Regions from separate parts of the Vibrio ziniensis genome, predicted to be linked through region 2. Evidence: riboswitches for the same ligand, from Rfam matches in the RefSeq annotation. Region 2 holds a riboswitch; the other holds the start of a gene.
What was found. A riboswitch is a leader RNA that binds a small molecule or an ion and turns the genes downstream of it on or off. The one in region 2 is predicted to bind lysine.
Positions count from the first base shown of each region.

Region 1 (16,221 bases), 860 kb from region 2:
TGCCCGGTAGCTAAGTTCGGAATTGATAACCGCTGAAAGCATCTAAGCGGGAAGCAAGCCCTGAGATGAGTTCTCCCTGGCACTTTAAGTGTCCTAAAGGGTTGTTCGAGACTAGAACGTTGATAGGCAGGGTGTGTAAGTGCTGTGAGGCATTGAGCTAACCTGTACTAATTGCCCGTGAGGCTTAACCATACAACACCCAAGGGGTTTTGATGGACTCAAAGCAAGAGCAGAATTGAATGTGTAGAGAACACTAAACAGCTTTCCGATTTGTTGGTTTCCACTTTTTTATAAAAAGTGAAATCAAAAACAGAATTTGCTTGGCGACCATAGCGATTTGGACCCACCTGATTCCATGCCGAACTCAGAAGTGAAACGAATTAGCGCCGATGGTAGTGTGGGGTCTCCCCATGTGAGAGTAGGACATCGCCAGGCTTTAATTTCTGCTTCTTCCAATAGGAAGAAGTCACCATAAAGTTTTAATAAAACTTAGAATTTTATGTTGACTTTCAAAGCATGAAGCGTAATATACGCGCACCTGCCCAGGTGCTAAGGCACTGAAAGCAAAGCTCTTTAACAATTTAAACCTATCAATCTGTGTGGGCACTCGTTGATGAAAATCAAATTAGAAACTTCGGTTTCAAATTAGGTTTCAATGAACTGAGTGACCAATTGAATCGTAAGATTCAGCACAGTCAATTCAACATTACTTAGCTTTTTATTAAGCAAAAGAATGTAATCAGTATTCATTGAGCCGACAAAATCTTAAATTGAAGAGTTTGATCATGGCTCAGATTGAACGCTGGCGGCAGGCCTAACACATGCAAGTCGAGCGGCAGCACAGAGGAACTTGTTCCTTGGGTGGCGAGCGGCGGACGGGTGAGTAATGCCTAGGAAATTGCCCTGATGTGGGGGATAACTATTGGAAACGATAGCTAATACCGCATGATGCCTACGGGCCAAAGAGGGGGACCTTCGGGCCTCTCGCGTCAGGATATGCCTAGGTGGGATTAGCTAGTTGGTGAGGTAAGGGCTCACCAAGGCGACGATCCCTAGCTGGTCTGAGAGGATGATCAGCCACACTGGAACTGAGACACGGTCCAGACTCCTACGGGAGGCAGCAGTGGGGAATATTGCACAATGGGCGCAAGCCTGATGCAGCCATGCCGCGTGTGTGAAGAAGGCCTTCGGGTTGTAAAGCACTTTCAGTAGGGAGGAAGGCAGTGTCGTTAATAGCGGCATTGTTTGACGTTACTTACAGAAGAAGCACCGGCTAACTCCGTGCCAGCAGCCGCGGTAATACGGAGGGTGCGAGCGTTAATCGGAATTACTGGGCGTAAAGCGCATGCAGGTGGTTTGTTAAGTCAGATGTGAAAGCCCGGGGCTCAACCTCGGAATAGCATTTGAAACTGTCAAGCTAGAGTACTGTAGAGGGGGGTAGAATTTCAGGTGTAGCGGTGAAATGCGTAGAGATCTGAAGGAATACCGGTGGCGAAGGCGGCCCCCTGGACAGATACTGACACTCAGATGCGAAAGCGTGGGGAGCAAACAGGATTAGATACCCTGGTAGTCCACGCCGTAAACGATGTCTACTTGGAGGTTGTGGCCTTGAGCCGTGGCTTTCGGAGCTAACGCGTTAAGTAGACCGCCTGGGGAGTACGGTCGCAAGATTAAAACTCAAATGAATTGACGGGGGCCCGCACAAGCGGTGGAGCATGTGGTTTAATTCGATGCAACGCGAAGAACCTTACCTACTCTTGACATCCAGAGAAGTCGACGGAGACGTTGATGTGCCTTCGGGAACTCTGAGACAGGTGCTGCATGGCTGTCGTCAGCTCGTGTTGTGAAATGTTGGGTTAAGTCCCGCAACGAGCGCAACCCTTATCCTTGTTTGCCAGCGAGTAATGTCGGGAACTCCAGGGAGACTGCCGGTGATAAACCGGAGGAAGGTGGGGACGACGTCAAGTCATCATGGCCCTTACGAGTAGGGCTACACACGTGCTACAATGGCGCATACAGAGGGCAGCGAACTTGCGAGAGTAAGCGAATCCCAAAAAGTGCGTCGTAGTCCGGATTGGAGTCTGCAACTCGACTCCATGAAGTCGGAATCGCTAGTAATCGTGAATCAGAATGTCACGGTGAATACGTTCCCGGGCCTTGTACACACCGCCCGTCACACCATGGGAGTGGGCTGCAAAAGAAGCAGGTAGTTTAACCTTCGGGAGGACGCTTGCCACTTTGTGGTTCATGACTGGGGTGAAGTCGTAACAAGGTAGCGCTAGGGGAACCTGGCGCTGGATCACCTCCTTACGTAAAGATTCTCTTGATGAGTGTCCACACAGATTGATTAGGTTTAGAAAGTAAGAGTATCTTAGTGTCCCGTTCGTCTAGAGGCCTAGGACACCGCCCTTTCACGGCGGTAACAGGGGTTCGACTCCCCTACGGGATACCAATTCCACTTCTTTTTCGTAAAGAAAGGGAATAAAAGGGGGTCGTTAGCTCAGTTGGTAGAGCAGTTGACTTTTAATCAATTGGTCGCAGGTTCGAATCCTGCACGACCCACCATTCTTCTCCACGAAGAATTCAAACTTATGTGGGCGATTAGCTCAGTTGGGAGAGCACCTGCCTTACAAGCAGGGGGTCACTGGTTCGAACCCGGTATCGCCCACCACTCTTTAAGCATTTTTGGATAATGAAATCCAAACCACTTCAATAAAAGGTATGTGGTTCGGACTTTTGACGACGAGAATCCTTAAAAAGTGTTTTAGATGACACTTTGCTCTTTAACAATTTGGAAAGCTGACAAATAACAATTTTTGATTGAATTGTTATTTATTAAAAGTTCTCAAATCCTAGATGATTTCTTTTTATGAAGAGATGATTTAGGTACCAATACACATTCAAGTGTTCTTGGGAATCTTACTTTATAAGTAAGTATTCATATTTGAGTCCGGCAAAATCGAAATGTCTCTCGCTCATTCAAATAATGAGAGACAACTAAACCTTGGTTGTTTGCCATACGAAAGACCTCTTGGGGTTGTATGGTTAAGTGACTAAGCGTACACGGTGGATGCCTTGGCAGTCAGAGGCGATGAAGGACGTATTAACTTGCGATAAGCGTAGATTAGGCAGTAAAAGCCACTTGAGTCTACGATTTCCGAATGGGGAAACCCACGTGCATAAGCACGTATCATTAACTGAATACATAGGTTAATGAGGCGAACCGGGAGAACTGAAACATCTAAGTACCCCGAGGAAAAGAAATCAATTGAGATTCCGAAAGTAGCGGCGAGCGAAATTGGATTAGCCCTTAAGCTTTTAATGACACAGGTGAAGGCTCTGGAAAGTGCCGCGATACAGGGTGATAGCCCCGTAACCGACATGTCATTTTAAGTGAAAACGAGTAAGGCGGGACACGTGATATCCTGTTTGAATATGGGGGGACCATCCTCCAAGGCTAAATACTCCTGACTGACCGATAGTGAACCAGTACCGTGAGGGAAAGGCGAAAAGAACCCCTGTGAGGGGAGTGAAATAGAACCTGAAACCGTGTACGTACAAGCAGTAGGAGCCTCTTCGTGGGGTGACTGCGTACCTTTTGTATAATGGGTCAGCGACTTATATTCAGTGGCAAGGTTAACCGTATAGGGGAGCCGTAGGGAAACCGAGTCTTAACTGGGCGTTTAGTCTCTGGATATAGACCCGAAACCGAGTGATCTAGCCATGGGCAGGTTGAAGGTTGAGTAACATCAACTGGAGGACCGAACCGACTAATGTTGAAAAATTAGCGGATGACTTGTGGCTAGGGGTGAAAGGCCAATCAAACTCGGAGATAGCTGGTTCTCCCCGAAAGCTATTTAGGTAGCGCCTCGGACGAATACTACTGGGGGTAGAGCACTGTTAAGGCTAGGGGGTCATCCCGACTTACCAACCCTTTGCAAACTCCGAATACCAGTAAGTACTATCCGGGAGACACACGGCGGGTGCTAACGTCCGTCGTGGAGAGGGAAACAACCCAGACCGCCAGCTAAGGTCCCAAATTACTACTAAGTGGGAAACGATGTGGGAAGGCTCAGACAGCTAGGATGTTGGCTTAGAAGCAGCCATCATTTAAAGAAAGCGTAATAGCTCACTAGTCGAGTCGGCCTGCGCGGAAGATGTAACGGGGCTAAGTAGTAAACCGAAGCTGCGGCAATATCCTTTAGGATATTGGGTAGGGGAGCGTTCTGTAAGCCGTTGAAGGTGTGTTGTAAAGCATGCTGGAGGTATCAGAAGTGCGAATGCTGACATGAGTAACGATAAAGGGGGTGAAAAACCTCCTCGCCGGAAGACCAAGGGTTCCTGTCCAACGTTAATCGGGGCAGGGTGAGTCGACCCCTAAGGCGAGGCCGAAAGGCGTAGTCGATGGGAAACGGGTTAATATTCCCGTACTTCTTACAATTGCGATGGGGGGACGGAGAAGGCTAGGTGGGCCTGGCGACGGTTGTCCAGGTTCAAGTGCGTAGGCTTGAGGGTTAGGTAAATCCGGCTCTCTTTAAGGCTGAGACACGATGTCGAGCTACTACGGTAGTGAAGTCATTGATGCCATGCTTCCAGGAAAAGCCTCTAAGCTTCAGATTGTAAGGAATCGTACCCCAAACCGACACAGGTGGTCGGGTAGAGAATACCAAGGCGCTTGAGAGAACTCGGGTGAAGGAACTAGGCAAAATGGTACCGTAACTTCGGGAGAAGGTACGCTCTTGACGGTGAAGTCCCTCGCGGATGGAGCTGATGAGAGTCGCAGATACCAGGTGGCTGCAACTGTTTATTAAAAACACAGCACTGTGCAAAATCGTAAGATGACGTATACGGTGTGACGCCTGCCCGGTGCCGGAAGGTTAATTGATGGGGTTAGCGGTAACGCGAAGCTCTTGATCGAAGCCCCGGTAAACGGCGGCCGTAACTATAACGGTCCTAAGGTAGCGAAATTCCTTGTCGGGTAAGTTCCGACCTGCACGAATGGCGTAATGATGGCCACGCTGTCTCCACCCGAGACTCAGTGAAATTGAAATCGCTGTGAAGATGCAGTGTACCCGCGGCTAGACGGAAAGACCCCGTGAACCTTTACTACAGCTTGGCACTGAACATTGAACCTACATGTGTAGGATAGGTGGGAGGCTTTGAAGCGCAGACGCTAGTTTGTGTGGAGCCGTCCTTGAAATACCACCCTTGTATGTTTGATGTTCTAACTCAGACCCGTTATCCGGGTCGAGGACAGTGCCTGGTGGGTAGTTTGACTGGGGCGGTCTCCTCCCAAAGAGTAACGGAGGAGCACGAAGGTGGGCTAAACACGGTTGGACATCGTGTGGTTAGTGCAATGGCATAAGCCCGCTTGACTGCGAGAATGACAATTCGAGCAGGTGCGAAAGCAGGTCATAGTGATCCGGTGGTTCTGAATGGAAGGGCCATCGCTCAACGGATAAAAGGTACTCCGGGGATAACAGGCTGATACCGCCCAAGAGTTCATATCGACGGCGGTGTTTGGCACCTCGATGTCGGCTCATCACATCCTGGGGCTGAAGTCGGTCCCAAGGGTATGGCTGTTCGCCATTTAAAGTGGTACGCGAGCTGGGTTTAGAACGTCGTGAGACAGTTCGGTCCCTATCTGCCGTGGGCGTTGGAGAATTGAAGGGGGCTGCTCCTAGTACGAGAGGACCGGAGTGGACGAACCTCTGGTGTTCGGGTTGTTACGCCAGTAGCATTGCCCGGTAGCTAAGTTCGGAATTGATAACCGCTGAAAGCATCTAAGCGGGAAGCAAGCCCTGAGATGAGTTCTCCCTGGCACTTTAAGTGTCCTAAAGGGTTGTTCGAGACTAGAACGTTGATAGGCAGGGTGTGTAAGTGCTGTGAGGCATTGAGCTAACCTGTACTAATTGCCCGTGAGGCTTAACCATACAACACCCAAGGGGTTTTGATGGACTCAAAGCAAGAGCAGAATTGAATGTGTAGAGAACACTAAACAGCTTTCCGATTTGTTGGTTTCCACTTTTTTATAAAAAGTGAAATCAAAAACAGAATTTGCTTGGCGACCATAGCGATTTGGACCCACCTGATTCCATGCCGAACTCAGAAGTGAAACGAATTAGCGCCGATGGTAGTGTGGGGTCTCCCCATGTGAGAGTAGGACATCGCCAGGCTTTATTACTTGTGTTCAGATTGATAAATCTGAAGGCAAACAAAGAAAAGACTTAATAGTCTGACCAATGCGGAGCGGTAGTTCAGTTGGTTAGAATACCGGCCTGTCACGCCGGGGGTCGCGGGTTCGAGTCCCGTCCGCTCCGCCACTTATTTCGAAGCCTCGTCAGAAATGACGGGGCTTTTTTGCGTCTATAGCAAAGTGACCAATGCGGAGCGGTAGTTCAGTTGGTTGCTCTTTGTTTAATACCATTCTGGAGAACTTCCTGACCAGTGAATAGGCGTCGATAAGCAAACCCTCCGAGCCATGGATGGCTCGGCGGAGCTTCAGGGACAAATGAATGCGCGTTTGCGTTTGACGCCCATTCACTGTTCTACCGATGCTCTGTCTGATCATGTTGTTATCTAGGATGGTATCAGGCTATTCCTCATTTTCTACTTCGTTGGCTCCTTTTAATCTTCAGTCGAGTGTTGCAGGTGAGATAGAGGCAAAGTTTAAGGTATTTGCTTTTGGTTCTACCCCTTATCGAGGTGGGAGTTAGAGGAGGCTTTCACTGAACTTAGCTTATCGCGTTCAACGAGTATTTCGTAGAAGCAATGCTTACCCAATCTCTCTTTAAAAGGGAAGGGGAAATAGCACTACGCTATGCCAGTGATGGCGGTATTGGCTATGTTGGAATGGCTTAACGGATGGATATTCGTCGTATCTGGGTTTTACTATTAAATAGCTATAAAAAAGCAGCAACCGGAGTTACTGCTCTTCAAAAAATAATGTTTAGATATTTTGCTGCTGGCTTTGCTGTACGTTACTTTGCTCTGCAGTCTGTTCCTGTTCTTCCATTTCTTTCTCTTTAAGTTTGGCCTTGTCAATCATCGGTGTGATTGTCGAACCTTGCACTAAGATAGAGAACACTACTACAGCGTAGGTCATTACCAGAATCAGCTCTTTTACGTCGATAAGTTTATCTGGGATAACCATCATGCCTGATGGAATTGACAGTGCCATCGCTAATGCTAGACCACCACGCAATCCACCCCAAGTTAAGATCTTAATCGACCAAGGGTTGTATTTACGATAACGCTTAAAGCCTAAGTATGAAACGAATACGCTACTGAAGCGTGCTGCTAACACTAGCGGTATCGCGAAAGACATTAAGATCCAGTCTTCTTTGTGGAATTCGAAAAGGAGCATCGACATACCGATCAAAAGGAAAAGCAAGCCATTTAAGAATTCATCGACCAACTCCCAGAAGTGATCGAGATGTTCTTCACTTTCTTTAGAAAAGCCAATAAAGCGAGTCCAGTTACCTATCATAATACCTGATACCACCATCGCTAATGGGCCTGATACATGGATAACGTCTGCAAACACATAACCGGCAGTCGGTACACCAATAGTCAGTAACAGTTCCATGGAGTGGTCGTTAGTTGCGCTGATCAAGTAGTGGAATAGCAAGCCTAATAGGAAGCCATAAATAATGCCGCCAATCGCTTCTTGAGCAAATAATGCAGCTACACTTCCTACAGTTGGAGCTTCTTTACCGAATGCAATAGTAAAGATGGTTACGAAGATAACTAGACCGAAACCATCGTTGAATAGAGACTCGCCTTCAATTTGGGTAGAAATACGTTTAGGCGCATTCATCTTTTTAACAATCGCTAATACTGCTATCGGGTCGGTTGGAGAAATCAGAGCGCCAAATAGTAAGCAGTAGACAAGATCGAGATGGATGCCTGTGAAATAACAGAATCCATATAAGCCGAAACCAATGAAGAAGGTTGAAAACAGCGTTGCGCCGAGTGCAAGTACCGTAATCTCCCATTTTTGATCTTTTAAGTGGGGAAGTTTGATACCGAGGCCACCTGCAAATAAAAGGAAACCTAAAATACCTTTTAACAAAAAGTTTTCAAAGTTGATGCTGGTGACTGTTTCTGTTGCTATTTGAGTAAGATGGAACCAGTCATTTTGACCAGCAATAAGGATAAGTAATGAGAGCACCATAGAACCAGCTGTAATGGCTATCGTGGTTTGCATTTTCACTATCTTGCTGTTTAAAAAAGCAATCATCATTGCTGCAGCAGATAGAAAGCACAGAGTGTAGTAGACCGACATTTTCTTCTTCAAATGTAACTAAATGTGAGCGAAATTGTCCTTTGATGCTGAACAAATAGCAAACACTTTTTACCTATAGATTTATCAAAATTTTAACGTGCGCATTTATCGTAATTAGATGTTTTAGACGTCTAGATTTCTAATCAATGTGTGATAGGATGTCGAACAAGCAAAAAAGGAATAATGAGGCTGTACTGTGGGTAGTAATCTAAAACACCAGATCGAAGCGCAATTGAAGCAACGTATCATGTTGATCGATGGTGGCATGGGAACCATGATCCAAGAGCACAAGTTGCAAGAGGAAGATTATCGTGGCGAACGCTTTTCGGATTGGCACTGCGATCTAAAAGGAAACAATGATCTTCTCGTTTTGACTCAGCCTCAATTGATTAGAGGTATTCACGCTGCTTATTTGGAAGCTGGTGCAGATATCCTTGAAACTAACACCTTCAACGCCACGACAATTGCGATGGCTGACTATGATATGCAGTCTCTCAGCGAAGAAATTAACTTTGCAGCAGCCAAGCTTGCTCGTGAAGTCGCTGACGAATGGACAGCAAAAACGCCGAATAAGCCACGATATGTCGCGGGTGTTTTAGGTCCAACTAACCGTACTTGTTCTATCTCTCCTGATGTTAACGACCCTGGTTATCGCAACATCGAATTCGATCAGTTAGTGACGGCTTACTCTGAATCTACACGTGCGCTAATAAAAGGCGGCAGTGACTTGATTCTGATTGAAACTATTTTCGATACCTTGAACGCGAAAGCGTGTGCTTTTGCGGTTGATGCAGTGTTCGAAGAGCTTGGTATTCAATTACCTGTCATGATCTCCGGTACGATTACCGATGCATCCGGTCGTACTCTTTCTGGTCAAACAACAGAAGCATTCTATAACTCTTTACGTCATGTTCGTCCTATCTCATTTGGCTTGAACTGTGCTTTAGGTCCAGACGAGCTTCGTCAATATGTCGAAGAGCTTTCTCGCATTTCAGAATGCTATGTTTCTGCTCACCCGAATGCAGGGTTGCCGAACGCATTTGGTGAATATGACCTGTCACCAGAAGACATGGCTGAGCATATTGGTGAATGGGCACAAGCGGGATTCCTTAACTTAGTTGGTGGCTGTTGTGGTACAACACCTGCTCACATTGCTGCGATGGCTAAAGTGGTTGAGGGTGTTACGCCACGTGAGATTCCTGAGATCAGTGTTGAATGTCGACTCTCTGGTTTAGAACCATTGAGCATTGCCGCTGATACTCTATTCGTGAACGTTGGTGAGCGTACCAACGTGACTGGCTCTGCTCGCTTCAAACGTCTTATCAAAGAAGAATTGTACGATGAGGCTTTAGACGTTGCCCGCGAACAAGTTGAGAATGGCGCTCAAATCATCGATATCAACATGGATGAAGGTATGCTGGATGCGATGGCTTGTATGGAGCGATTCCTCAAGCTGTGTGCATCAGAGCCTGAAATTTCGAAAGTACCCATCATGGTGGACTCTTCGAAATGGGAAGTTATCGAAGCAGGTCTGAAATGTATTCAAGGTAAGGGCATCGTAAACTCTATCTCGCTAAAAGAAGGCGAGGAGAAGTTTATTCATCAGGCGAAACTGATTCGTCGTTACGGTGCTGCCGTTATCGTAATGGCGTTTGACGAAGTTGGTCAGGCTGACACTCGTGAACGTAAGATTGAAATTTGTCGCCGCGCTTACAATATTCTTGTCGAACAAGTAGGTTTCCCTGCGGAAGACATTATTTTCGACCCGAATATCTTCGCTGTTGCAACGGGTATTGATGAACACAATAACTACGCGCTTGATTTCATCAATGCAGTAGCAGACATTAAACGTGAGCTTCCTCATGCGATGATTTCTGGTGGTGTATCTAACGTTTCTTTCTCTTTCCGCGGTAACAACTACGTGCGTGAAGCGATTCATGCTGTGTTCCTATACCACTGTTTCAAGAATGGTATGGATATGGGTATCGTTAATGCTGGCCAGCTTGAGATATACGACAACGTTCCAGAGAAACTGCGTAATGCGGTTGAAGACGTTATTCTCAACCGCGACAACGGTGCAACAGAGCGTCTGCTTGAGATAGCAGAAGAATACCGTGAAAACGCAGTAGGCAAAGAAGAAGACGCATCTCTACTTGAGTGGCGTACTTGGCCGGTTGAAAAGCGTTTAGAGCACGCACTGGTTAAAGGTATTACTGAATTTATCGTTGAAGATACTGAAGAAGCCCGATCTAAGGCGTCTAAGCCACTTGAAGTTATCGAAGGTCCATTAATGGACGGCATGAACGTGGTGGGTGACCTGTTTGGCGAGGGCAAAATGTTCCTGCCGCAAGTAGTGAAATCGGCTCGTGTAATGAAGCAGGCGGTTGCTTATTTAGAGCCTTACATTAATGCGATGAAGCAGTCCGGTTCTTCAAACGGCAAAATTCTACTGGCGACAGTGAAAGGCGATGTTCACGATATCGGTAAGAATATTGTTGGCGTTGTACTGCAATGTAACAACTACGAAATCATCGACCTTGGCGTGATGGTGCCGTGTGAGACCATTCTAAAAGTTGCACGTGAACAGAAGGTGGACATTATTGGTCTGTCTGGACTGATTACCCCATCTCTGGATGAAATGGTGCACGTGGCTAAAGAGATGGAGCGCCAAGGCTTTGAGTTGCCACTGCTGATTGGCGGAGCGACAACCTCTAAAGCGCATACCGCTGTGAAGATTGAGCAGAACTATCACCAACCTGTAGTGTATGTGAACAATGCCTCACGCGCCGTTGGTGTGTGTTCAGCATTGCTCTCTGATGAGCGTCGTCCAGAATTCGTAGAGCGTTTAAATCTGGATTACGAAAGAACCCGTGAACAACATGCTCGTAAAAAACCGAAGAGCCGTCCTGTAACGCTGGAACAAGCTCGTGCGAATAAAGCTGCGATTGATTGGCAGACTTATACGCCACCTGCACCAGTTAAACCGGGTATTCATGTATTCAAAGATTTTGATGTCTCAGTGCTACGTCAGTACATCGACTGGACGCCATTCTTCATGACTTGGTCACTGTCTGGCAAGTTCCCAGCGATTCTCGATCACGAGTTGGTCGGGGAAGAAGCTCGCAAGCTGTACAAAGATGCCAATGATTGGTTAGACCGTATTGAGCAACAAGGTCTGATGAAGGCGAATGGTATCTGTGGTTTGTTCCCAGCAGCGAGCATTGATGATGATATTGAAGTGTATGCGGATGAGTCGCGTCAACAAGTGATTAAAGTGCTGCACAACCTTCGTCAGCAGACTGAGAAGCCAAAAGGTGCCAACTACTGTTTGTCTGATTTTGTTGCCTCAAAACATAGTGGTAAACAAGACTGGGTAGGTATGTTTGCTGTTACTGGTGGTATTGGTGAGCGAGCGCTTGCGGATGACTTCAAAGCCAAAGGTGATGATTACAATGCGATCATGGTGCAAGCGGTTGCTGACCGTTTGGCAGAAGCCTTTGCTGAATATCTGCATATGAAAGTACGTACTGAGATTTGGGGTTATGCGCCAGATGAGAATCTCAGCAACGAAGATTTGATTCGCGAAAAGTATCAGGGTATTCGTCCAGCTCCGGGTTATGCGGCTTGTCCTGAACATACGGAAAAAGGCGCTATTTGGGAGCTGCTAGGCGTACAAGAACAGATTGGTATGGAACTGACAACCAGTTACGCAATGATGCCGGGCGCATCTGTTTCCGGCTGGTATTTTTCACACCCTGACTCGCGCTATTTTGCTGTAGCACAGATCCAAGATGATCAGGTTCAGAGTTATTCCGAGCGTAAAGGTTGGGACAGCGTTGAAGCTGAAAAATGGTTAGGTCCTAACATCAACGGCTAGCTATACGCCTTTACTCCTCCCCTTTCGAAGGGGAGGCTGGGTGGGGTTGCTTTCACCGCGCTTAATTAAGATTGCAATAATTAATAAGTTCAGTGGACTTCAACCCCCTCTAGCTCCCCCTCATCTGAGGGGGAGAACCAGCAAGACTACTTGTATCGATTCTCGAACAGATCCAAATGCAGCTTCTGAATTACCGCTTTAGATTCATGAGCATCAACAAGGAAGCAAAGGTTATGGTCACTTGCTCCGTAGCAAATCATACGTAGGTTAAAGTCGCCTAATGTGCTGAACACTTCTTTCGCATAACCTTTTGTCTCCATGTGGTTACCAATCAAGGCAACAAGACATAGGTTATGTTCCACTTCTACCGTACACAGCTCTTGTAGTTCTTCTCTTGCTTCTTGTGGTAGCTCTGGTGCTCCACCTGAAGTGTCTGTCTTATCTAGAGTCAGTGATACACTGATTTCAGAGGTCGTGATAAGGTCAACTGAGATTTTGTATTTTGCTAGGATTTCGAACACTTTCGCTAAGAAGCCATAAGCATGGAACATCTTCGCACTGCGAAGCGTTACCATAGTTTGGTTGCAACGTAGAGCCAGTGCGCGGAACTGTGGCGAGTTCTCCACTTGTTGGCGAATCCAAGTACCACCTTTTTCTGGCTCTTTAGATGAACCAACAAACACCGGAATTTCATGGCGCAGTGCTGGTACCAGAGTTGAAGGGTGCAGAATTTTTGCTCCAAAGTTTGCCATTTCAGACGCTTCACTAAAGCTGATCTCTGGAATTGGTGCAGCTTTTGGTGCGATGCGTGGGTCAGTTGTGTAGATCCCAGGTACGTCTGTCCAAATTTCTAAGCCAGAAGCTTTTACTGATTCAGCAATCAAAGCTGCAGAGTAATCACTGCCGCCACGGCCAAGCGTTGTGGTATTGCCTTGTTCATCAGAGCCGATGAAACCTTGAGTAACAACCACGTATTCAGCACAAAGTGGAGCAAGCTTCTCTTGTGCCAGTTTAGCGATTTCTTCAACTTGTGGCTCTGCGCGACCGTAGTTATTGTCCGTTCTTAATACTTCGCGAATATCGAAACGAATCGTATTTACGCCGCGCTCACGCATTAATTGAGTAAGAATATAGGTCGACATCAACTCGCCGCAAGCAACAAGATGATCGGTTAATTTCTTACTTGATTGGAAAGAGGCAGCTTCGGCAGCGCTTGCGATGCTATCAAGCATCGAATGTACTTCTTTTTCTACTTTGGTTGGGTCTGCTAATTGGTCGATAATCGCATCATGGATATCAGCCAATTGCTTCATAATGTTAAGTCTTTGCTCAGCATCTTGAACACCATTAGCAAGCTCAACAAGTAAGTTCGTTACGCCAGAGCATGCGCTGCTGACGACTAATCGTGTTTGTGGATTATTTTCAATAATTGCAGAGCAACGGCTCATTGCTTCAAAATTTGCAACACTTGTTCCACCAAACTTGGCGACATTGAATGCGCTCACTACATTTCTCCCGGACTTCCTAGAAATAAAAAAGGGTTGGTAATCCAACTTCCAATGTTTTGAAGAGAGTTTCTTAGAGCAAAAAAGAGGTGTAACAACAGGCAGGTTGTATAAAATTCCTCAGAAGCTCTTCATCAGCATAGCACTGATGACAGTTGAAGGGATTCAACCCTTACAACCGATAAGCCAAAGCCACAACTTAGACTCATCTCGGCACTACTCCCCCTGAATGTTTTGTTTTGGAGTTGAGGCTCCACAAAACATCTGCCTGGGCAGTGCTCCTCTTCTGCCATACTCTCGCTGTAGATTGCAGCTTGTTAGAGTACAGATAGCTCACTCATTGAACGGTTTTGTGAAACTGATGTCAATTGTAAATTTGTGATAAGTGAAAATAAATGTGTCTAAAGAGTCAGGCAGCATAGACCTCTGTCGAATTGTCGATGCTTAGATTCTGCCGTACTCTACATTTTCGTCTGTGAACGATTATCTACTAATAAAATTGGGAGCACCTATGACTATACAAAGCTTCATCCCGCCACATCGAATTTTGATGGGACCTGGACCATCGGATATCTCTCCTCAAGTATTGCAGGCTTTAAGCCGCCCAACAGTCGGGCACTTGGATCCTTTATTTGTTGGGATGATGGACGAGCTGAAAGTGTTGCTCAAATATGCTTTCCAAACTGAAAATGAGTTCATGATTGCGGTTTCCGCTCCTGGTAGTGCTGGGATGGAAGCGTGTTTTGTAAACTTAGTTGAACCCGGTGATAAGGTTATCGTTTGTCGAAATGGTGTTTTCGGTGAACGTATGCGTGAGAACGTGGTTCGCTGTGGTGGTATCGCGATTACGGTAGAGGATGAGTGGGGAACTCCTGTTTCTGTCAGTAAAGTTGAACAAGCGATTAGCCAACATCCGGATGCGAAAATTCTGGCGTTTGTCCATGCCGAAACCTCGACTGGTGCTCTTAGCGACGCAGAGACTTTGGGTGCTTTGGCGAAGCAAAATAACATGCTGACAATTGTTGATGCGGTAACTTCTCTAGGTGGCGTACCTTTGCTGGTGGATAAGTGGCAATTGGATGCGGTTTATTCTGGAAGTCAGAAATGTTTGTCTTGCGTACCGGGTCTGTCTCCTTTGACACTCTCTTCGAAGGCGATCGAGAAGATCCAAGCGCGGAAAGCTCCGATCCAAAGTTGGTTTTTAGATCAAAGCTTAGTGTTGGGCTATTGGAGTGGAGGTAGTAAACGCAGCTACCACCATACTGCGCCAGTAAACAGCTTATACTCACTGCACGAGGCTCTACTCATTTTGAAAAATGAAGGGTTAGAAAATGCTTGGGCACGTCATAAGGCGATGCATGAAAAACTTAAATTAGGTTTAGAAAAACTCGGCTTTAAATTTGTTGTGCAAGAAGAGTATCGTCTACCTCAATTAAATGCCGTGTATATTCCCGATGGTGTTGATGATGTGAAAGTTCGTAGTCATCTGCTCAATGAATACAATCTGGAAATTGGAGCGGGATTGGGCGCTCTTGCTGGTAAGGCGTGGCGGATTGGTGTGATGGGCTATGGTGCTCGTTCTGAAAACATTGCTTTGTGTTTAAGAGCACTAGAAGAATCGCTGACTCAGTAAGTAAATCAATGAAAAAAAGGTGGCTGGTGCCACCTTTTTATACCAGTCACATTAATTTGCTAATCAAGTAGACATTGCGTTCTGTGCTCATTGTCTAAGACTAAACAGATGAATAGTGAAATTGGTATTACTATTCATCATCACTGTCCATATCTTCTTGGTTTTCTATAAAGGGAGGATAGTGAATATCGCTAAAATCCAAGTTAGGGAACAAAAATGTCGCTTCAGTCTTTGTTTGTTCTGCTCGACTTAAATTTCCCATGACTTGGTATGCTTTGATTAAGTTAATGTAAAGCTCTGGTCTAGGTTTACTTTGAATCGTTTTTAAAGACCAGTCGATATACGGCTGAAAATACTCTGATTTCTCTTCACTCAAACCCTGTTCAAAATAGGCGCTGTAGAGATCCCAATCTAATCGATCCTTGACCAAGGCTGGATTGATGATTTTATTCAAAATATCCAGTTGTTTTGGATTCGATACTTCAAATTTAGTGAGATAGTAATTGGTATGTAGTATGCCCGCGATGTAAATGCTGATTGCAACAGGCATAGTTAGGCTCGTTACTCGTAATACAGAGCGAGTAAATTCACTAAACCTAAACACACGACATTTCGCTACCCGTTGTTCTACCCAAAACAGCAGAATGATAAACGTCAGCCAATGAATACTTGATTGATAAAATGGGGTGCTAAATTGCCCTTGCATTGCAATTGGAAGGAGCAGTGCAAACATCACCAGTCTGGTCTTTTCTTTCGCTGAATAGATTCTGGCCAATACGAATATAATCGCCAGTAGTTGTCCTAGTACTGGCAGTCCTCCGCCTTCGACTCCCCAAAATAAGATTTCATTGTTGGGATGCTGAGTAGAAGGTATGCCAGAAGGGTAGCTGTTATTGAGCTGATGTTGTCTAGCAGTATA
Region 1 covers NZ_CP049331.1:2,823,541-2,839,761, reverse strand. Annotated here, with positions in the region: rRNA gene G5S32_RS13100 (23S ribosomal RNA) at 1-192, shown strand, start outside; rRNA gene rrf (5S ribosomal RNA) at 320-435, shown strand; rRNA gene G5S32_RS13090 (16S ribosomal RNA) at 768-2,310, shown strand; tRNA gene G5S32_RS13085 (tRNA-Glu) at 2,377-2,452, shown strand; tRNA gene G5S32_RS13080 (tRNA-Lys) at 2,490-2,565, shown strand; tRNA gene G5S32_RS13075 (tRNA-Val) at 2,596-2,671, shown strand; rRNA gene G5S32_RS13070 (23S ribosomal RNA) at 3,044-5,933, shown strand; rRNA gene rrf (5S ribosomal RNA) at 6,061-6,176, shown strand; tRNA gene G5S32_RS13060 (tRNA-Asp) at 6,247-6,323, shown strand; gene G5S32_RS13055 (cation:proton antiporter) at 6,950-8,287, opposite strand; gene metH (methionine synthase) at 8,484-12,164, shown strand; gene lysC (lysine-sensitive aspartokinase 3) at 12,311-13,669, opposite strand; lysine riboswitch at 13,786-13,963, opposite strand; gene G5S32_RS13040 (pyridoxal-phosphate-dependent aminotransferase family protein) at 14,181-15,302, shown strand; gene G5S32_RS13035 (PglL family O-oligosaccharyltransferase) at 15,433-16,221, opposite strand, start outside.
Region 1: another riboswitch for lysine. It lies ahead of lysC (lysine-sensitive aspartokinase 3); the one in region 2 lies ahead of G5S32_RS09020 (Na+/H+ antiporter NhaC family protein).

Region 2 (16,221 bases):
TTTTTTAACTGCAGCACGTTGCCAGAGGTTTCACCTTTGGTCCATAAACGCTGCTTAGTGCGCGAATAGAAAGTGACTTGTTCTGTTTCCAATGTTTTAGCTAGTGCTTCTTGGTTCATGTACCCCATCATCAGCACTTGGCTTGAACCAAAGTCCTGCACAATCGCAGGAACAAGACCATCAACCTTTTCCCAATTAATTCGTTCCGCTAGGCTCATAGTCTCACCTCAACCGCTTGTTGTTTTAAATATTGCTTGAGTTCACCAATATTGATGATTTGTTTGTGGAACACTGATGCAGCTAACGCGCCATCAACATTCGCTAATTTGAACGCATCGGCGAAATGCTCCATAGCACCCGCGCCACCAGAAGCAATCAAAGGTACGCGACATACAGATCGAACCATATTCAGTTGCTCTAGGTCGTAACCGTTACGTACACCGTCTTGGTTCATCATATTTAATACAATTTCACCCGCGCCACGTTTCTGCACTTCTTGAACCCAATCTTTGGTTTCCCACTTGGTTGCTTTAGTACGCGCTTCATCACCAGTGAACTGGTAGACCTGATATTTGCCCGTCTCTTTATCAAAATAGGAGTCGATACCTACAACGATACATTGCACGCCAAACTTATCCGCTAGATTGGTAATCAGGTCTGGATTCGCTAATGCTGGCGAGTTAATCGATACTTTGTCCGCTCCGAATTCGAGGATGCGAGCGGCATCTTCGGCTGATTTAATACCACCAGCGACACAGAAAGGAATGTCGATTACCTCTGCAACTCGCGCAACCCAGCTTTTATCCACCACACGACCATCACTGGATGCGGTGATATCGTAAAACACTAACTCATCAGCGCCCTCTTCCGCATAACGTTTTGCTAGCGGAACGATGTCTCCGATGATTTCGTGATTGCGGAACTGAACGCCTTTCACAACCTGTCCGTCACGAACGTCCAAACACGGAATTATACGTTTTGCCAACATGCGAACGCCTCCTCAGTGGTGAATTTACCATCCAGTAATGCTCGACCAACAATCACACCTGCTACACCACTGCCTTTCAGTGCTTCAATATCCGCTAAACTGCCGATACCGCCTGAAGATTGGAACTGAACCTGTGGGTATTGTTTGCAAAGGTCTACATACAGCTCAACGTTAGAACCGGCTAGCGTGCCGTCACGGGAAATGTCTGTGCAGAGTACATGTTTCAAACCGACGGTTAAATAATCATCAATCAGCTCTTCGATAGTGACACCTGAATCTTCCTGCCAACCGGAAATCGCCACTTTGCGTGTACCGTCAGCATCGATGTTTATATCCAGAGCCAGCACAATTTTTTCTGCGCCGTATTTGGTCATCCAACCTTTCACTAGTTCAGGTTGCTTAACAGCCGTTGAACCAACCACAACACGTTGCGCGCCAGCTTCGAGCAGATCAATCACGTCTTGCTCGCTGCGTACACCGCCACCAATTTGAATATTGGCTGGAGTACCTGCCAGTAATTTTGCAATCAGGTCTAACTGGCGAGCACTGGTATCTTTTGCGCCCGTTAAATCCACAAGGTGTAGCCAGTCAGCGCCAGCTTTGTTGTATAAATTGAATTGTTCAACTGGGTCGACTTTATATTCTGTTACTTGGCCGTAATCACCCTGATAGAGGCGTACAACCTGACCTTCAATTAAATCTAATGCGGGAATAATCATTTCTGTTCCTTATTCGACTTGCCGCTTTATCGCTTACAGCTTCCGTCTATTTTTTAGAGCTCTAGGAAGTTCTGAATTAACTTAGAACCGGCTTTTGATGAACGCTCTGGGTGGAACTGAACACCGTAATAGTTGCCATTTTGAATCGCTGCGCTAAATGGATTTCCGTAGTCACATTCTGCGATGGTGTAGTCACCCACAGGCATTGCAAAGCTGTGTACGAAATAGAAGTACTCCCCCTCTTCAATATCTTTGAAAAGAGGGTTGCCAGCTTTAGCCGAAACGGTATTCCAGCCCATGTGAGGCAATGGCAAATCACCGGTTTGCATTAAACGAACTTCACCTTCGACCAAGCCCAGACATTCAACGATATCATCCGCTTTCTGTCCTTTCTCTTCAGACAATTTACCGAGTAACTGCATACCTAAACAGATCCCGAGTAGCGGTTTATCTACCTTTGCCACCAACTCAATAAGGTTACGCTCTTCAAGGTTCTTCATCGCTTCGCTGGCTGTTCCTACACCCGGTAAGAACAACTTATCTGCGGCAAGAACGACTGCTGGGTCTTTTGAAATCGTCACTGGGTAGCCCAAACGTTCAATGGCGAATTTCACCGAAGAAACGTTGGCACACCCCGTATCGATAATGACAACTTTTTGTTCATTCGCCATTAGAGAACCCCTTTGCTGCTTGGCAACTCATTTCCTTGTACTTGAATAGCTTGACGCAGTGTACGACCAAACGCCTTAAATAAGCTTTCAATGATGTGGTGGTCATTCTCGCCAGTAGAAGACAAGTGCAGAGTGCAAGCGAGTGTGTCAGTCAAAGAACGGAAGAAGTGGTAAACCATCTCAGTGGATAAATCACCTACTTCTGGACGGCTGAACTCAGCGTCGAATTTCAAATAAGGGCGACCTGACAGGTCTAATGCACATTGCGCCAAACATTCGTCCATCGGCAGAGTAAAACCAAAACGACCGATACCACGCTTGTCACCTAAGGCTTCTTTAATCGCCTGACCAAGTGCCAAAGCGGTATCTTCAACCGTGTGGTGATCATCGATGTGTAGGTCACCATCCACTTTAAGCTTTAATTGGAAACCACCGTGAGTGGCGATTTGATCAAGCATGTGGTCGAAGAAACCTAAACCGGTTTCGATTTCGTTACCGCCAGTCTCATCAAGATTAACTGCAACCTGAATGTCAGTTTCTTTAGTTTTGCGAACCACTTTTGCAGTGCGAGATTTTACTGTTAAGTCTTTGACGATTTGTGGCCAGTTCATCGTTTCAGGATTGTACTGAATACCACGAATAGCCATGTTCTCTGCTAACTGTAGATCTGTAAGACGGTCACCAATCACAACAGATGATTTAAAGTCAACTTTGCCACCTTGAAGGTACTCTTTCACCATACCCAATTTCGGCTTACGACAAGAGCAGTTGTCTTTTTCAAAGTGTGGACAAATCAGCACATCATCAAACTTCACACCTTGAGAGGAAAAGATATCCATCATCATGTTGTGTGGTGCATCGAAGTCTTCTTGCGGATAGCTACTTGTGCCTAAACCATCTTGGTTAGTCACCATCACCAAACGATAACCCGCGTCTTGCAGAGTCAACAAACTTGGGATAACAAAAGGTTCCAGTTTAAGTTTGTCTAAACGGTCAACCTGAAAATCCACCGGTGGCTCAACAATCAAGGTGCCATCACGGTCGATAAAGAGAATTTTCTGTTGGGTGCTCATTGTAGAATCCTTTCTATTGGTAGTAGTTACGAATAAACGCGACGGTCTTTTCGCACTCTTCTCTATTGCCTACGCTAATACGCACACAATCTTCAATCGGTGAGTTACGTAAAATAATGCCTGAATCCCATGCTGCTTTGAACAAAGCATCGCCGTCTGGGAACTTAACTAACAAGTAGTTACCCCACCCTTCAAACACCTGCACGCCACTAATCATAGATAGACCAACTTGCATATACGCTCGATTAGCGTTTAGATCCAGCACTTGGTATTTTGCACGAGCAAGTCCTGCTTCAGACAATGCTTGAGTAGCAATTTCCGCCACTGGCACTGGTACTGGGTATGGTGCGATGACTTTTAACAGCACATTGATCAACTCTTCATTTGCAAGAGTAAAACCACAACGTAGACCTGCAAGAGCAAACGCTTTTGATAGCGTGCGTAGAATCGCCAAGTTTGGATATTGCGCCAACAAATCAACCGTAGATGCTTCTGGGCAGAAATCGATATACGCTTCATCCATCACGACAATCGCGCGGTCTTTTGTCATCTCTAACAAAGAAACAATGTCTTCGCGCTTAACCAAATTGCCGGTTGGGTTATTTGGGCTACAAACAAATACTAACTTAACATTTTCTAAATTCGCTTCGATGTTAGCTAAATCTAACTGCCACTCAGCAGTCAACGGCACTTTTTTACGTTCAACCCCAAAAGTTTCAGCACTAATAGCGTACATACCATAAGTCGGTGGACAAAATAAAATGGCATCTTTATTTGGTTCACAGAAAGCACGCACTAATAATTCAATACCCTCATCGGCACCACGAGAAGTTAGTACTTGCTCTGGCTTCACACCTGCGTATGACGCATAAGCGTTGATTAGCATGGGTGGCTGACATTCGCTATAACGGTTTAAGCGAGCAAAATTCGTTTTGTACTCGTTGTTGAATGGGGATTCATTAGCGTTTAGCCAAACATCACCACTTCCACCAATACGGCGAGCAGAAAGATAAGGCGTTAATTCCTGAATTTGTTTACGAGCGAGTTTTTCCATGATGATTACGCCTTTTCTTTACCAAGCTTTTCTATTCGAATTGTAACGGCACGTTTGTGTGCGTCTAGACCTTCCGCTTCCGCCATTTTTACTACAGTTGGAGCCAGTGTTTTCAGACCATCTGCGCTTAGCTCTTGAACTGTCATACGCTTGCTGAAATCCGCCAAACCTAAGCTAGAGTATGTGCGAGTGTAACCGTATGTCGGTAGCACGTGGTTAGTACCCGATGCATAGTCACCCACCGATTCTGGAGACCAGTCGCCCAAGAAGATAGAACCTGCGTTATCTAACAATGGAACAAGCTCACGAGGATTCTTAGTTTGAACAATTAAGTGTTCAGGACCGTAATAGTTAGAAATTGAAACTGCTTGGGTCAATGACTCTGCAATAATGATTAAGCTTGAAGCGAGCGCTTTTTGTGCAGTATCTGCACGCGATAGTGACTTCAGTTGTTTCTGAACAGCATCCGCTACTTTATCGGCAACCACAGGAGATGGTGTCACTAGCACTACCTGAGAATCAGGTCCGTGTTCAGCTTGGCTTAGTAAGTCTGCTGCAATAAAATCTGCGTCCGCAGTGTCGTCTGCAATCACTAACACTTCTGATGGACCCGCTGGCATATCAATTGCGGCACCACGGAAATCTTTGCTCACTTGACGTTTTGCTTCGGTTACATACGCATTGCCAGGACCAAAAATTTTGTCCACTTTAGTAACGCTTTCGGTACCATAAGCCATTGCAGCAATCGCCTGACCACCACCAACATTGTAAACTTCATCGATTTTGCAAAGCTTAGCCACATAAAGAATTTCATCGGCGATTGGCGGTGGAGAACACAATACTACTTTACGACAGCCTGCAATTTGTGCTGGCACGCCTAGCATCAACACGGTAGATGGTAATGGTGCGCTGCCGCCAGGAATGTACAAACCCACTTTATTGATTGCGCGGGTCACTTGCTCACACACCACACCCGGCATGGTTTCAACTTTAATTGGTGCCGGCTTTTGAGCCTTATGGAACTTGGTAATATTGTTATAAGCCACTTCTAACGCTTGCTTCATTTCATCATCAAGACGCTCACAAGCAGCGTCGATCTCTTCCGCAGATACACGAATCGATTCTGGCTTATATTTATCAAATTTTTCAGTCAGCTCTAACAGAGCAGAGTCACCTTCCGCGCGAACCTTTGCAATAACCTCTGCCACTGCTGCTGTGATGTTTGCACCTTCAGCGATAGCTGGACGTTCCAGAACAGAATCTTGCTGAGTTTCACTCAGCGATTGCCAAACGATCGTTCTCATCAGGGTTACTCCATCATCTTTTCAATTGGTAATACAAGAATAGAACTTGCACCAAGAGCTTTTAACTTTTCCATTGTTTCCCAGAACAAATTTTCAGCACTGACTAGGTGTACCGCTACGCGGGTTTTATCTGCAGAAAGTGGTAATACGGTTGGGTCTTCCGCGCCTGGCAATAGCGCTGTAATTTGAGGCAACTTCTCTACTGGCGCGTGCAGCATGATGTATTTCGATTCTTTCGCTTGTTGCACGCCATTCATACGAGTTAATAGGCGGTCAATCAAAGCTGCTTTATCTGGTGCAAATTCACCTGTGCGTTGAATCAGTTTCGCTTTCGATTGAAAAATCACTTCCACTTCTTTCAAGCCGTTTGCTTCAAGTGTAGCGCCTGTTGAAACTAAATCTGCAATCGCATCTGCAAGGCCTGCGCGAGGAGCAACTTCCACCGAACCAGTGAGCATACAAGTGCTGAAGTCAATACCACGCTCAGCCATGTACGCTTTAAGAAGTTGAGGATAAGTGGTTGCAATACGTTTGCCTTTAAGATCCTGTGGACCGTTGTATTCCACATCTTTATCAATGGCGATAGAAAGACGACAGCCACCAAAATCCATACGACGAAGGTCAATAAAATCGCTTGGCTGGTTTAGAGCAATGCGGTCATAGCGAGTTTCTTCTAAAACGTTCTCACCCACAAAACCTAAATCAACCACGCCATCCATGATCAAACCCGGGATATCGTCATCACGAACAAGAAGCAGGTCAATTGGCATATTTAGTGAATGAACCACTAAGCGTTCACCCATCACGTTAAACTTAACACCACACTTTTTCAGTAAGTCTTGGCATTCTTCACTTAAACGACCTTTCTTCTGGACAGCAATTCTTAGGCGTTGTGTTTGCATTACATTCTTCCTTCGTAAAATATTGAAATCTTTAAGTTTTAATTAAGCTAGATAGTAAAAAACCCTTGGGAGATTGGTCTCCCAAGGGTCTAAAATCTTAAAAATACTTTGATTTAACCACCGGGAGTTTCCTGTCTCCCGGGTATGCGTACATCTCCCGAAAGACTCTTAGGGATGATGGTGATGATGAATGTTCATTACAAAATTACGCATACTTAATTACACCGAATGTGTTCACTGGATTGCTTTCAACACTATCTAAGCTCGTCTCATTTTTCAACAAAAAATTTCACTTTTTGTAATCTTTTTCTAGCTACCGTCTTTCAACCACAAAAAAGGAGGCCTTAGCCTCCTTCAATATTCTACATTTTCAAATACTAAGCAGCTTTACAGCTCACCATCTTTGATTTCGCCAGTGTGCTGAAAACAAAGCACACTGCAATGAATGCTGCCGTAGAAGCTGCTAGAGAAGCTAGCACAGATAGAGTCATACCAAGAACAACGAAACCAACACAAGATACACCCGCAACAGCTAACGCATATGGAAGCTGAGTAGAAACGTGGTCAATGTGATTACAACGAGCACCTGTCGAAGACAAAATCGTTGTATCTGAAATTGGTGAACAGTGGTCACCAAATACTGAACCCGCTAATACCGCACTTAACATTGGCAGCATTAAAGCGATTTCCGTTGCGCCAGCCATATCGCCTGCAATTGGTAACATGATACCGAACGTACCCCATGACGTACCTGTTGAGAACGCCATAATGCCTGACAGTAGGAACAAAATAACTGGCAGCCAGTGTGGGTCAATATTGCCTTGAGCTAGAGATGAAAGGTACGCGCCCGTTTTCATGTCACCGATAACTGAACCAATCGTCCATGCAAAAACAAGGATTAAGATCGCACCAAACATCGACTTAGCGCCGATCCAAAGCGTACGTGCAATTTCAGTGATCGCGATACCTTGCTTAACTACGGTAAACATCGCAACAGCTAAACCCACTAAACCACCGTAAATCAGTGACGTACCAACATCGGTATTTTCAAACGCACCAAGTACATTGAACGACTTGCCATCGGCTACCAGTGCTTGTCCGCCTGTGTAAAGCATGGAACCGATGGTTGCAATGATAAGTAAAACGATAGGGTAAATAAGGTCTGACACCTTACCCTTTTCGCTTTCACGAATGTCAAGTTCATCGTTTAAATCACGCGCTTGTTCGTCATTCTCAGACATATCATCATCGAAACCTTGGCCCTGAGAAGCATTGATTTCGTGTTGGCGCATCTGACCGATATCCATTTGGAACCAAACAACGGCGAACACCATTAATAGCGCAAATACCGCATAGAAGTTCATAGGAACCAAACGAAGGTAAGCACCAAGCGCAGAATACTCAGTGATACCGTGTGATACTAGAATGCCACCAATGATGGTCATAATGTATGCACCCCAGCTGGAAGCTGGCATAACAACGCACATAGGTGCCGCTGTTGAATCTAGGATATAAGCTAGTTTAGCGCGTGAGACGTAAAAACGGTCAGTAACAGGGCGAGAAATTGAGCCAACCGCTAAGCTGTTGAAGTAGTCATCAACAAAAATGAAAACACCTAAGAATGCAGCCAATAGCTTAGAACCACGCTTGCTTTTTACGCGAACCTGAGCCCATTCTGCAAATGCTCGAGTACCACCAGAAAGCGTCAATAACGCAGTCATCATACCCAACAGCAATAAGAAGCCAACTATACTCATGTTCCAAGTATTCAGACCGCCATCTTCAATGAAGACGTTTTTAACTTTCGTGCCGATATAACCAATCGCATCACCCACTGAATAATCAGCAAGCAATAAAGCGCCAAGTGCGATACCCATACCTAAAGAAACCAGTACGCGGCGAGTAATAATAGCGAGGCTCAACGCCACTAATGCTGGGATTAGCGACAAAGGAGACGATGCAAAATCTAATAAATTCATGATCTTCAAAAACCAGTAATATTTCGGTTAGAGATCTACTGCAGACAAATCACATCGAAAAAATCAATGCGATTAATGTTGAACTAAGCGAAAGGGAAGTGAACACTCCACCCAACCCTACAGTAGCGCTCCATAGTTTAACAACAATATAGACTATGGCAGTGTTGCCCCTATTCGATGACAACCCCAGCTAGCAGCTTGATGGACTCACTAACTTCGGCGATATGGCCTTTCTCCAGTATTCATTGGCATCACCCCAATACTGGATACTATTCAATATCGCTCCTCTACGTCGGAGATAAGAAATTTCTTACACAATCTAAATTGTGTAATTATTAAACACACTCCGCTTTAGGTGGCGCTTATTGTACTTAACAAATTCATCAATGCAACATTGAATTTGATTTTCGTTACATCTGAAATTGAATACAGCGTGAATGTAATTTCATAATAAACATGTATAAAGGGACTATTCTTTACAACAATAATTGATTACGTTCATTCAAGTAACCTGACGATTTAAATCTAATATGCTTTCTCGCTTTATAGAGTTTTAGTTTATCAGAAAAACTAAAACTCTATAAAATGGGATGATTTTTTTATTATTTACACTATTATTACGTTAATCATATTGTCAGAATAAATAAGTCAGTTTAGTATTGGCTCGTTAATTATTTAATTAAACAGGATTAAGAAATGTCGGAAATCACTAAAACTCTATTAAATATTCGTAGTCTACGTGCATTTTCACGCGATCTAACTTTAGAGCAACTTGAAGAAGCGCTTGATAAATTAACGATCGTTGTAGAAGAGCGCAGAGAATCTGAAGAACAAGAGCAAGCAGCTCAAGCTGAACAAGAAGCAAAATTAGCAGCAATTGCTGAACAAATTGCTAGCGAAGGTATCGATATTGAAGCATTAATGTCGGCACTAGCAGGTGAAACTAAATCTAAATCAAAAGCGAAGGGTAAACGCGCACCTCGTCCAGCGAAATATAAATACATGGACAATGGCGTTGAAAAAACATGGACAGGCCAAGGCCGCACACCTTCAGCAATTCAAAAAGCTTTAGATGAAGGCAAACCTCTAGAACAATTCGAAATTTAATTTTCTAGTTTTCTGAAAAAGGCTCCGAATAAGGAGCCTTTTTTATTAACGTTATTCAGTCTAATCAAAAGTTCATTGCAATTATGAATTGATTTATCTTTCCCAGTATGCTTCTTCTAAACTATCTTCACGCTCAGGAAGACCACGAGATAAACGTGGAGAATGCTGAGCTAGCACTTCGTAACTTACACGGTTTGCATATTTACAAACTTGTGAGAAAGATGAATATGTTAAGAAATTATGCTGATGTTTACTTGAGTTTGGCACATTACCTTTGTGGTATTTATTTGCTGCCATATCATGAAGCAGTGCTGATAAAGCAGCATCGCCTGCCCCATTGGTATTCGTAATTTTCTCTGGCCCCCCCATATATGGAGATATATGAGAATAAACTCGAGTCGGATTTTCGCAGCTATTTTTGGTTGCAGGTCTACTAAATTCAAAGCGATTAAACTCAGGTATTGAACCCGGTAATAATGGTAAAGAAGTCTCTCTTTTACTTTCTTCTTCGGTATAACCAGCCATATATAAACCAACAGGACCTGCAGTACATAAAACTAAATCAACCCAATCTAACGCTTTATCTGATGCCATTAAAGGATCAGTTTCTTTGGTTAATGCTTCCGCTTCGTCTTCATTCATTGCAACAACTGAAACATGATCTCGTAAGAATTGCTGCCAATATAGAGGATCATCTTGAATAACGAATTTCGTTCCTAGTGTTAATACCACTGGCACGTCATATTTCTTTGCATATTCTATTGCGCGCATTGTGGCTTGTGGCATCGGATCACCATCTTTACAGCGAACTAAATATGCAGTAATCACCAAAGCAGAGGCATTCTTAAATATTTTCTCAGGAATACTGTCTGGGTGAAGTTTATTCATTTGACCTTCACTAATTGCAAAAGTTCGTTCTCCGTCTTCTGTAATTAATGCAAAGCAACGCCCAATCGCACCATCAACACCTTGCAGATAATTTAAATCCACACGACTAGATGTATTACATAAATAGCGATAACCGTAGCTGCCAATTTTAATATCTTGGCTCATTACACCGAGAAGCGTAGAACGATCATCTGCTAGCACAGAATAATTGTGCAATGTATTTCCTATGGTTCCGCCAGCAAATTCATTTTTGATCAGTCCGTTTTGCTTTAGCTCGTTATACAAAGCTTCAGCAGTTTGGTCATCTATGACTAATGAATGTCCTTTGCTTAATCCAAAACGTTCAATAAGTTCAGAATCCACTCTTGCTTCAATATCAACCAGTGTCTGATCAATACCAATAATGTGTGTGCGCGATAACTTCTTATTATCTTGCGCTTGGATAACTAATGGATCACGTGCATTGACTGGAAAGTAATGCTTTGACTTACGTTGGCCAGGAAATTTCATAACGTTTAAATAGGTGCGTGAGAAGAAAAGAGCCGGAATTTTACCTTGCGTGTAATAAGGCAGCAACTCAACTAAAGATAGCAAACGTTTTCGTTTAAAAGTTTTTTACACAACTCTTTTTTACAACGATAGTAGATAACGATTACATTTCCATTTAGCGTATCAATAAACCGAGATTGCTGTTTAATTGCACCAATTTAGAAGTGTGATTGCAGTCTCGGATCTGTCCTCAAAAAAGTCTTTCTGTTAGAATCTGCGTCCAAGTCAATCAAGTGGTATTAAGTCATGTCAGATAACCGCAACGCAAACAGCCAAAAGAAAGTCATTGTAGGCATGTCAGGTGGCGTTGATTCTTCCGTTTCAGCATATCTTCTTCAACAGCAAGGCTACCAGGTAGAAGGCCTTTTCATGAAGAACTGGGAAGAAGATGATAACGAAGAATATTGTACAGCAGCAGAAGATCTTGCTGATGCTCAAGCTGTCTGTGACAAACTTGGTATCCATTTACACACTATTAATTTCGCTGCGGAATACTGGGACAATGTGTTCGAATATTTCCTAGAAGAATACAAAGCGGGCCGCACTCCGAACCCAGATATCCTTTGTAACAAAGAAATTAAGTTCAAAGCATTTTTAGAGTTTGCAGATGAAGTGTTAGATGCAGACTACATTGCTATGGGCCACTACGTTCGTCGCACCTTTACAGAAGACGGTGAAAAGCCACAAATGCTACGCGGTAAGGACAACAACAAAGACCAGAGCTACTTCTTATATACTCTGAGCCACGAGCAAGTTGCACGAAGCTTATTCCCTGTTGGGGAACTGGAAAAGCCAGAAGTTCGACGTATTGCGGAAGAACAAGGTTTAATCACAGCGAAGAAAAAAGATTCAACTGGTATCTGTTTTATCGGTGAGCGCAAATTTACAGACTTCTTATCTCGCTATTTACCTGCTCAACCGGGTAAAATCGAAACTCCTGAAGGAAACGTTATTGGTGAACATCAAGGCCTTATGTACCACACATTAGGTCAACGTAAAGGCTTACATATTGGTGGTCAAAAAGGCGGCGGTGGTAATGAAGACCCATGGTACGTAGCAGAGAAAGATCTCAAACGTAACGTGCTTATCGCAGTGCAAGGTGCAGACCATCCGTTATTGAAGTCTTATGGCTTGATGGCATCGCAACTACACTGGGTAGATCGTACTCCGGTTAAAGAGGCGTTCCGTTGCTCAGTGAAGACACGTTACCGTCAAACTGACATCCCTTGTACTGTTATCCCTGTTGATGACAACAACATCAAGGTAATGTTTGATGACCCACAAGTAGCCGTTACCCCAGGACAGTCTGCTGTTTTCTACCAAGGCGAAGTATGTCTAGGTGGCGGCATTATTGAACAACGTATTTGTTAGGGTCTGTGACCAAAGGAGTATTTACGTGGCTAACACAATTTATGACCGAACGATCGCATTTGCAGGAATTTGCCAAGCTGTCGCTTTAGTGCAAAAAGTAGCGAAAGACGGTTACTGTGATTCAGACGCGTTTGAAACTTCACTGCGAGCTATTTTGTCGACCAATCCAAGTAACACTATTAGTGTATTTGGTAACGAAGCTGATTTGAAAGTTGGCCTTGAATGTCTCGTTAATGGTATTGATAGCACGCCAACAGGCAGTGCTATCACTCGCTATATTATTAGCTTGTTAGCTCTAGAGCGTAAGCTTACTAACCGCAGAGATGCCATGTCTCAACTTGGCGATCGTATCCAAATGATTGAACGTCAAGTAGAACATTTTGATTTGCTTGATGAACAGATGATCAGTAACTTGGCGAGTGTGTACCTAGATGTGATTAGCCCTATTGGCCCTCGCATCCAAGTAGCAGGCACCCCAACGGTATTGCAGCAAACATCTAACCAACAAAAAGTACGTGCGCTACTATTATCTGGTATTCGTTGCGCAGTTCTTTGGCGCCAAGTAGGCGGTCGACGTCTCCACCTTGTTTTCGGACGTAAAAAAATGGTGGATCAAGCCAAGATTCTACTGGCCAGAATGTAATCGTTAGCTCGCACAATGCGAGCTAATTTTTTTGCTCCACATTTTCGAGTAGAACAAACCTTGCGCAAACGTTTGCGCAATATTCGTGACAATTGCCAATGATACTGGTATAAAGCACACGAAATTTAGAAACCAATTCAGGAGAACATCATGGAACTGTCAGCATTGACTGCTGTTTCACCAGTAGACGGCCGTTACGGCAGTAAAACTATTGCATTACGCAGTATTTTTAGTGAATTTGGCTTACTTAAATACCGTACTATCGTTGAAATCCGCTGGTTACAGAAGCTTGCAGCAACAGCTGAGATTGCAGAAGTTCCTGCATTCAGTGAAGAAGCAAACAAATTCCTTGATAGCGTTGCAGAAAACTTCAGCGAAGCGGATGCACAACGTATCAAAGATATCGAACGCACAACTAACCACGATGTAAAAGCGGTTGAGTATTTCCTAAAAGAAAAAGTAGCTGGCGTTCCTGAGCTTCACGCAGTTAATGAGTTCATTCACTTTGCATGTACTTCTGAAGACATCAACAACACTTCTCACGCTCTGATGCTTAAAGAAGCACGTGATACGGTTATTCTTCCTGAAATCCGTAACATTATTGATGCAATTCGTGGTCTAGCGGTTGAATATCGTGACATCCCTCTTCTGTCTCGTACACATGGTCAACCCGCGTCTCCGTCAACTATGGGTAAAGAGATGGCGAACGTTGCATACCGTATGGAACGTCAGTACAAGCAGATCGCGAACGTTGAAATTCTTGCGAAAATCAACGGAGCAGTTGGTAACTACAACGCTCACCTTTCTGCATACCCAACACTTGATTGGCACAAATTCAGCGAAGAGTTCATCACTGAATCTCTTGGCGTAACTTGGAACCCATACACAACTCAAATCGAACCTCACGATTACATCGCTGAGCTATTTGATGCTGTGGCGCGTTTCAACACAATCCTTATCGACTTTGACCGTGACGTTTGGGGCTATATCGCTCTGGGTCACTTCAAGCAAAGAACGATTGCAGGCGAAATTGGTTCTTCAACCATGCCGCACAAAGTTAACCCAATCGACTTCGAAAACTCAGAAGGTAACTTGGGTCTAGCGAACGCTGTATTTACTCACCTTGCACAAAAGCTGCCTATTTCTCGCTGGCAACGTGACCTTACTGACTCAACAGTACTGCGCAACTTGGGTGTGGGCGTAGGTTATGCAATTATTGCTTACACCTCTACTTTGAAAGGTATCAGCAAGCTAGAAGTTAACCGCGAAGCGCTATTGGCTGAACTCGATAAGAACTGGGAAGTTCTCGCTGAGCCAGTACAAACCGTTATGCGTCGCTACGGTATCGAGAAACCATATGAGAAGCTAAAAGAGCTGACTCGTGGTAAGCGTGTAGATGGCGAAGCAATGCGCAACTTTATCGATGGTCTAGAACTGCCTGAAGAAGAAAAAGCGCGTTTGAAAGAAATGACGCCAGCAAGCTACATCGGTCAAGCAATCGAGCTAACTGATAAGCTATAAGCTGTTATTAGAATAATTAAGGGAGGCTCTGCCTCCCTTTTAATTTGCCATGCGTTTATTTATTGACTCTTTCGAAGAACAGCGTTACCTGCCCCACTTCAATACCAAATTTTTTAATCTTGGTGATGTTAAAAACCCGAGTCTCATCGTGTCTGTATAGCCAATCATCAAAAGTGACTTCAACTTCACCATCGTCTGTTTTTAACAAAAAGTCATACTGCCACTGAAGTGCGTTGCCCACTTCCTGCCCTACAGCATCACCAATCACATCATCGGCACGTCCAATATAAAAACCGTTTGAAGAGCGTTGAATAGCCCACACTCGTTGGCTCTGTTCACCATCGGCAAAGATAAAATCTTCCGTCAGTGTTAGCGTATTACCCAGCACCTTTCCCTCTATGTCGACTTCAAAACGCCGAGTCTGTTTATCGGTGTAATCTTGCACCATACCCCAAGCTTTGGTTGTACCGTTGAAGTAACCAAACAAGTCAAAATTAGGCTCATTTTGCTTATAATCCGCAAGCTCGGCACTGCAACCAACCAATGTAGCCAACAGTACCGTATAGAAAAACATTCTGATCGGTTTCATGGTCTGTTCATCCCTAACAATTGCTCTCTCAAATGCTGATATTCCGTCTTAGGCGACAGCCAAATCGCCAAAAATGCATCGTTGAGCGACTCATCTGAAATTGTACCCACCACTTGTTGCTCTCCATTTTGGGCAATGTAGGTAAACTCTCCTGCACTTCCATCAGTGACGTAAACCAACTTCTCTCCTGTTTTTACACTGGGGAATATTGTGTTGAGTGTCGGAATCCAGACATCAATTTCACCTTGGCTATAACCTTGTTTTTGCCACTGTTCTTCAGTCGCTTCTATTAATTGTTTGTTACTGATGTCTCTCATATACCGAATTTCAAGCGCGACTGGATGAGGAGAAATATCCCCGACCTGCTGATACACACCATTGGGCGAACGAAGCTGAGAAGAGTAAATATCGAGCCACAACCATGATAAGGTCGCCTGCCCGACAATTGGCCATTGTTGCCACTGACCCATCACCTCTTTTGAAAGACCCGCCGAGTTTGCGCTAGCGCTGACGAGTACTGTTTGCATCAGGAGTGCTGACGTCAGAAGCATTGTTCGAAGTTGAGTAATCATTAGTAAACATCCTCATGATTAACCAAGTTACACCACACCATTGCAGGGCAATAAACAACAAAGCCCCAGCCAGAGGTAATGAAAATTCAACAGCTGAAAATCGATATCCAGCCCAATAGCTTAGTGCTCCACCTAAGCCAACCAAAAACATGACCCAAACTTTCGGGTATTGCGCTAATTTAGGCACCCACTCTCTTGCATACCAGACGAATACAAACCAAAGCACCGCTAGCCATAAGGGGACGTGGGCGCTTTTGAACACTAGCAACCCTACTGCGCTGTTAAACGAGT
Region 2 covers NZ_CP049331.1:1,968,293-1,984,513, forward strand. Annotated here, with positions in the region: gene hisIE (bifunctional phosphoribosyl-AMP cyclohydrolase/phosphoribosyl-ATP diphosphatase HisIE) at 1-218, opposite strand, end outside; gene hisF (imidazole glycerol phosphate synthase subunit HisF) at 215-988, opposite strand; gene hisA (1-(5-phosphoribosyl)-5-[(5-phosphoribosylamino)methylideneamino]imidazole-4-carboxamide isomerase) at 970-1,707, opposite strand; gene hisH (imidazole glycerol phosphate synthase subunit HisH) at 1,761-2,378, opposite strand; gene hisB (bifunctional histidinol-phosphatase/imidazoleglycerol-phosphate dehydratase HisB) at 2,378-3,451, opposite strand; gene hisC (histidinol-phosphate transaminase) at 3,465-4,505, opposite strand; gene hisD (histidinol dehydrogenase) at 4,511-5,809, opposite strand; gene hisG (ATP phosphoribosyltransferase) at 5,815-6,711, opposite strand; His leader region at 6,765-6,901, opposite strand; gene G5S32_RS09020 (Na+/H+ antiporter NhaC family protein) at 7,089-8,690, opposite strand; lysine riboswitch at 8,806-8,988, opposite strand; gene G5S32_RS09025 (H-NS family histone-like protein) at 9,387-9,797, shown strand; gene G5S32_RS09030 (inosine/guanosine kinase) at 9,891-11,195, opposite strand; gene mnmA (tRNA 2-thiouridine(34) synthase MnmA) at 11,481-12,605, shown strand; gene hflD (high frequency lysogenization protein HflD) at 12,631-13,248, shown strand; gene purB (adenylosuccinate lyase) at 13,399-14,769, shown strand; gene G5S32_RS09050 (DUF3833 domain-containing protein) at 14,825-15,358, opposite strand; gene G5S32_RS09055 (chalcone isomerase family protein) at 15,355-15,885, opposite strand; gene G5S32_RS09060 (DUF2878 domain-containing protein) at 15,860-16,221, opposite strand, start outside.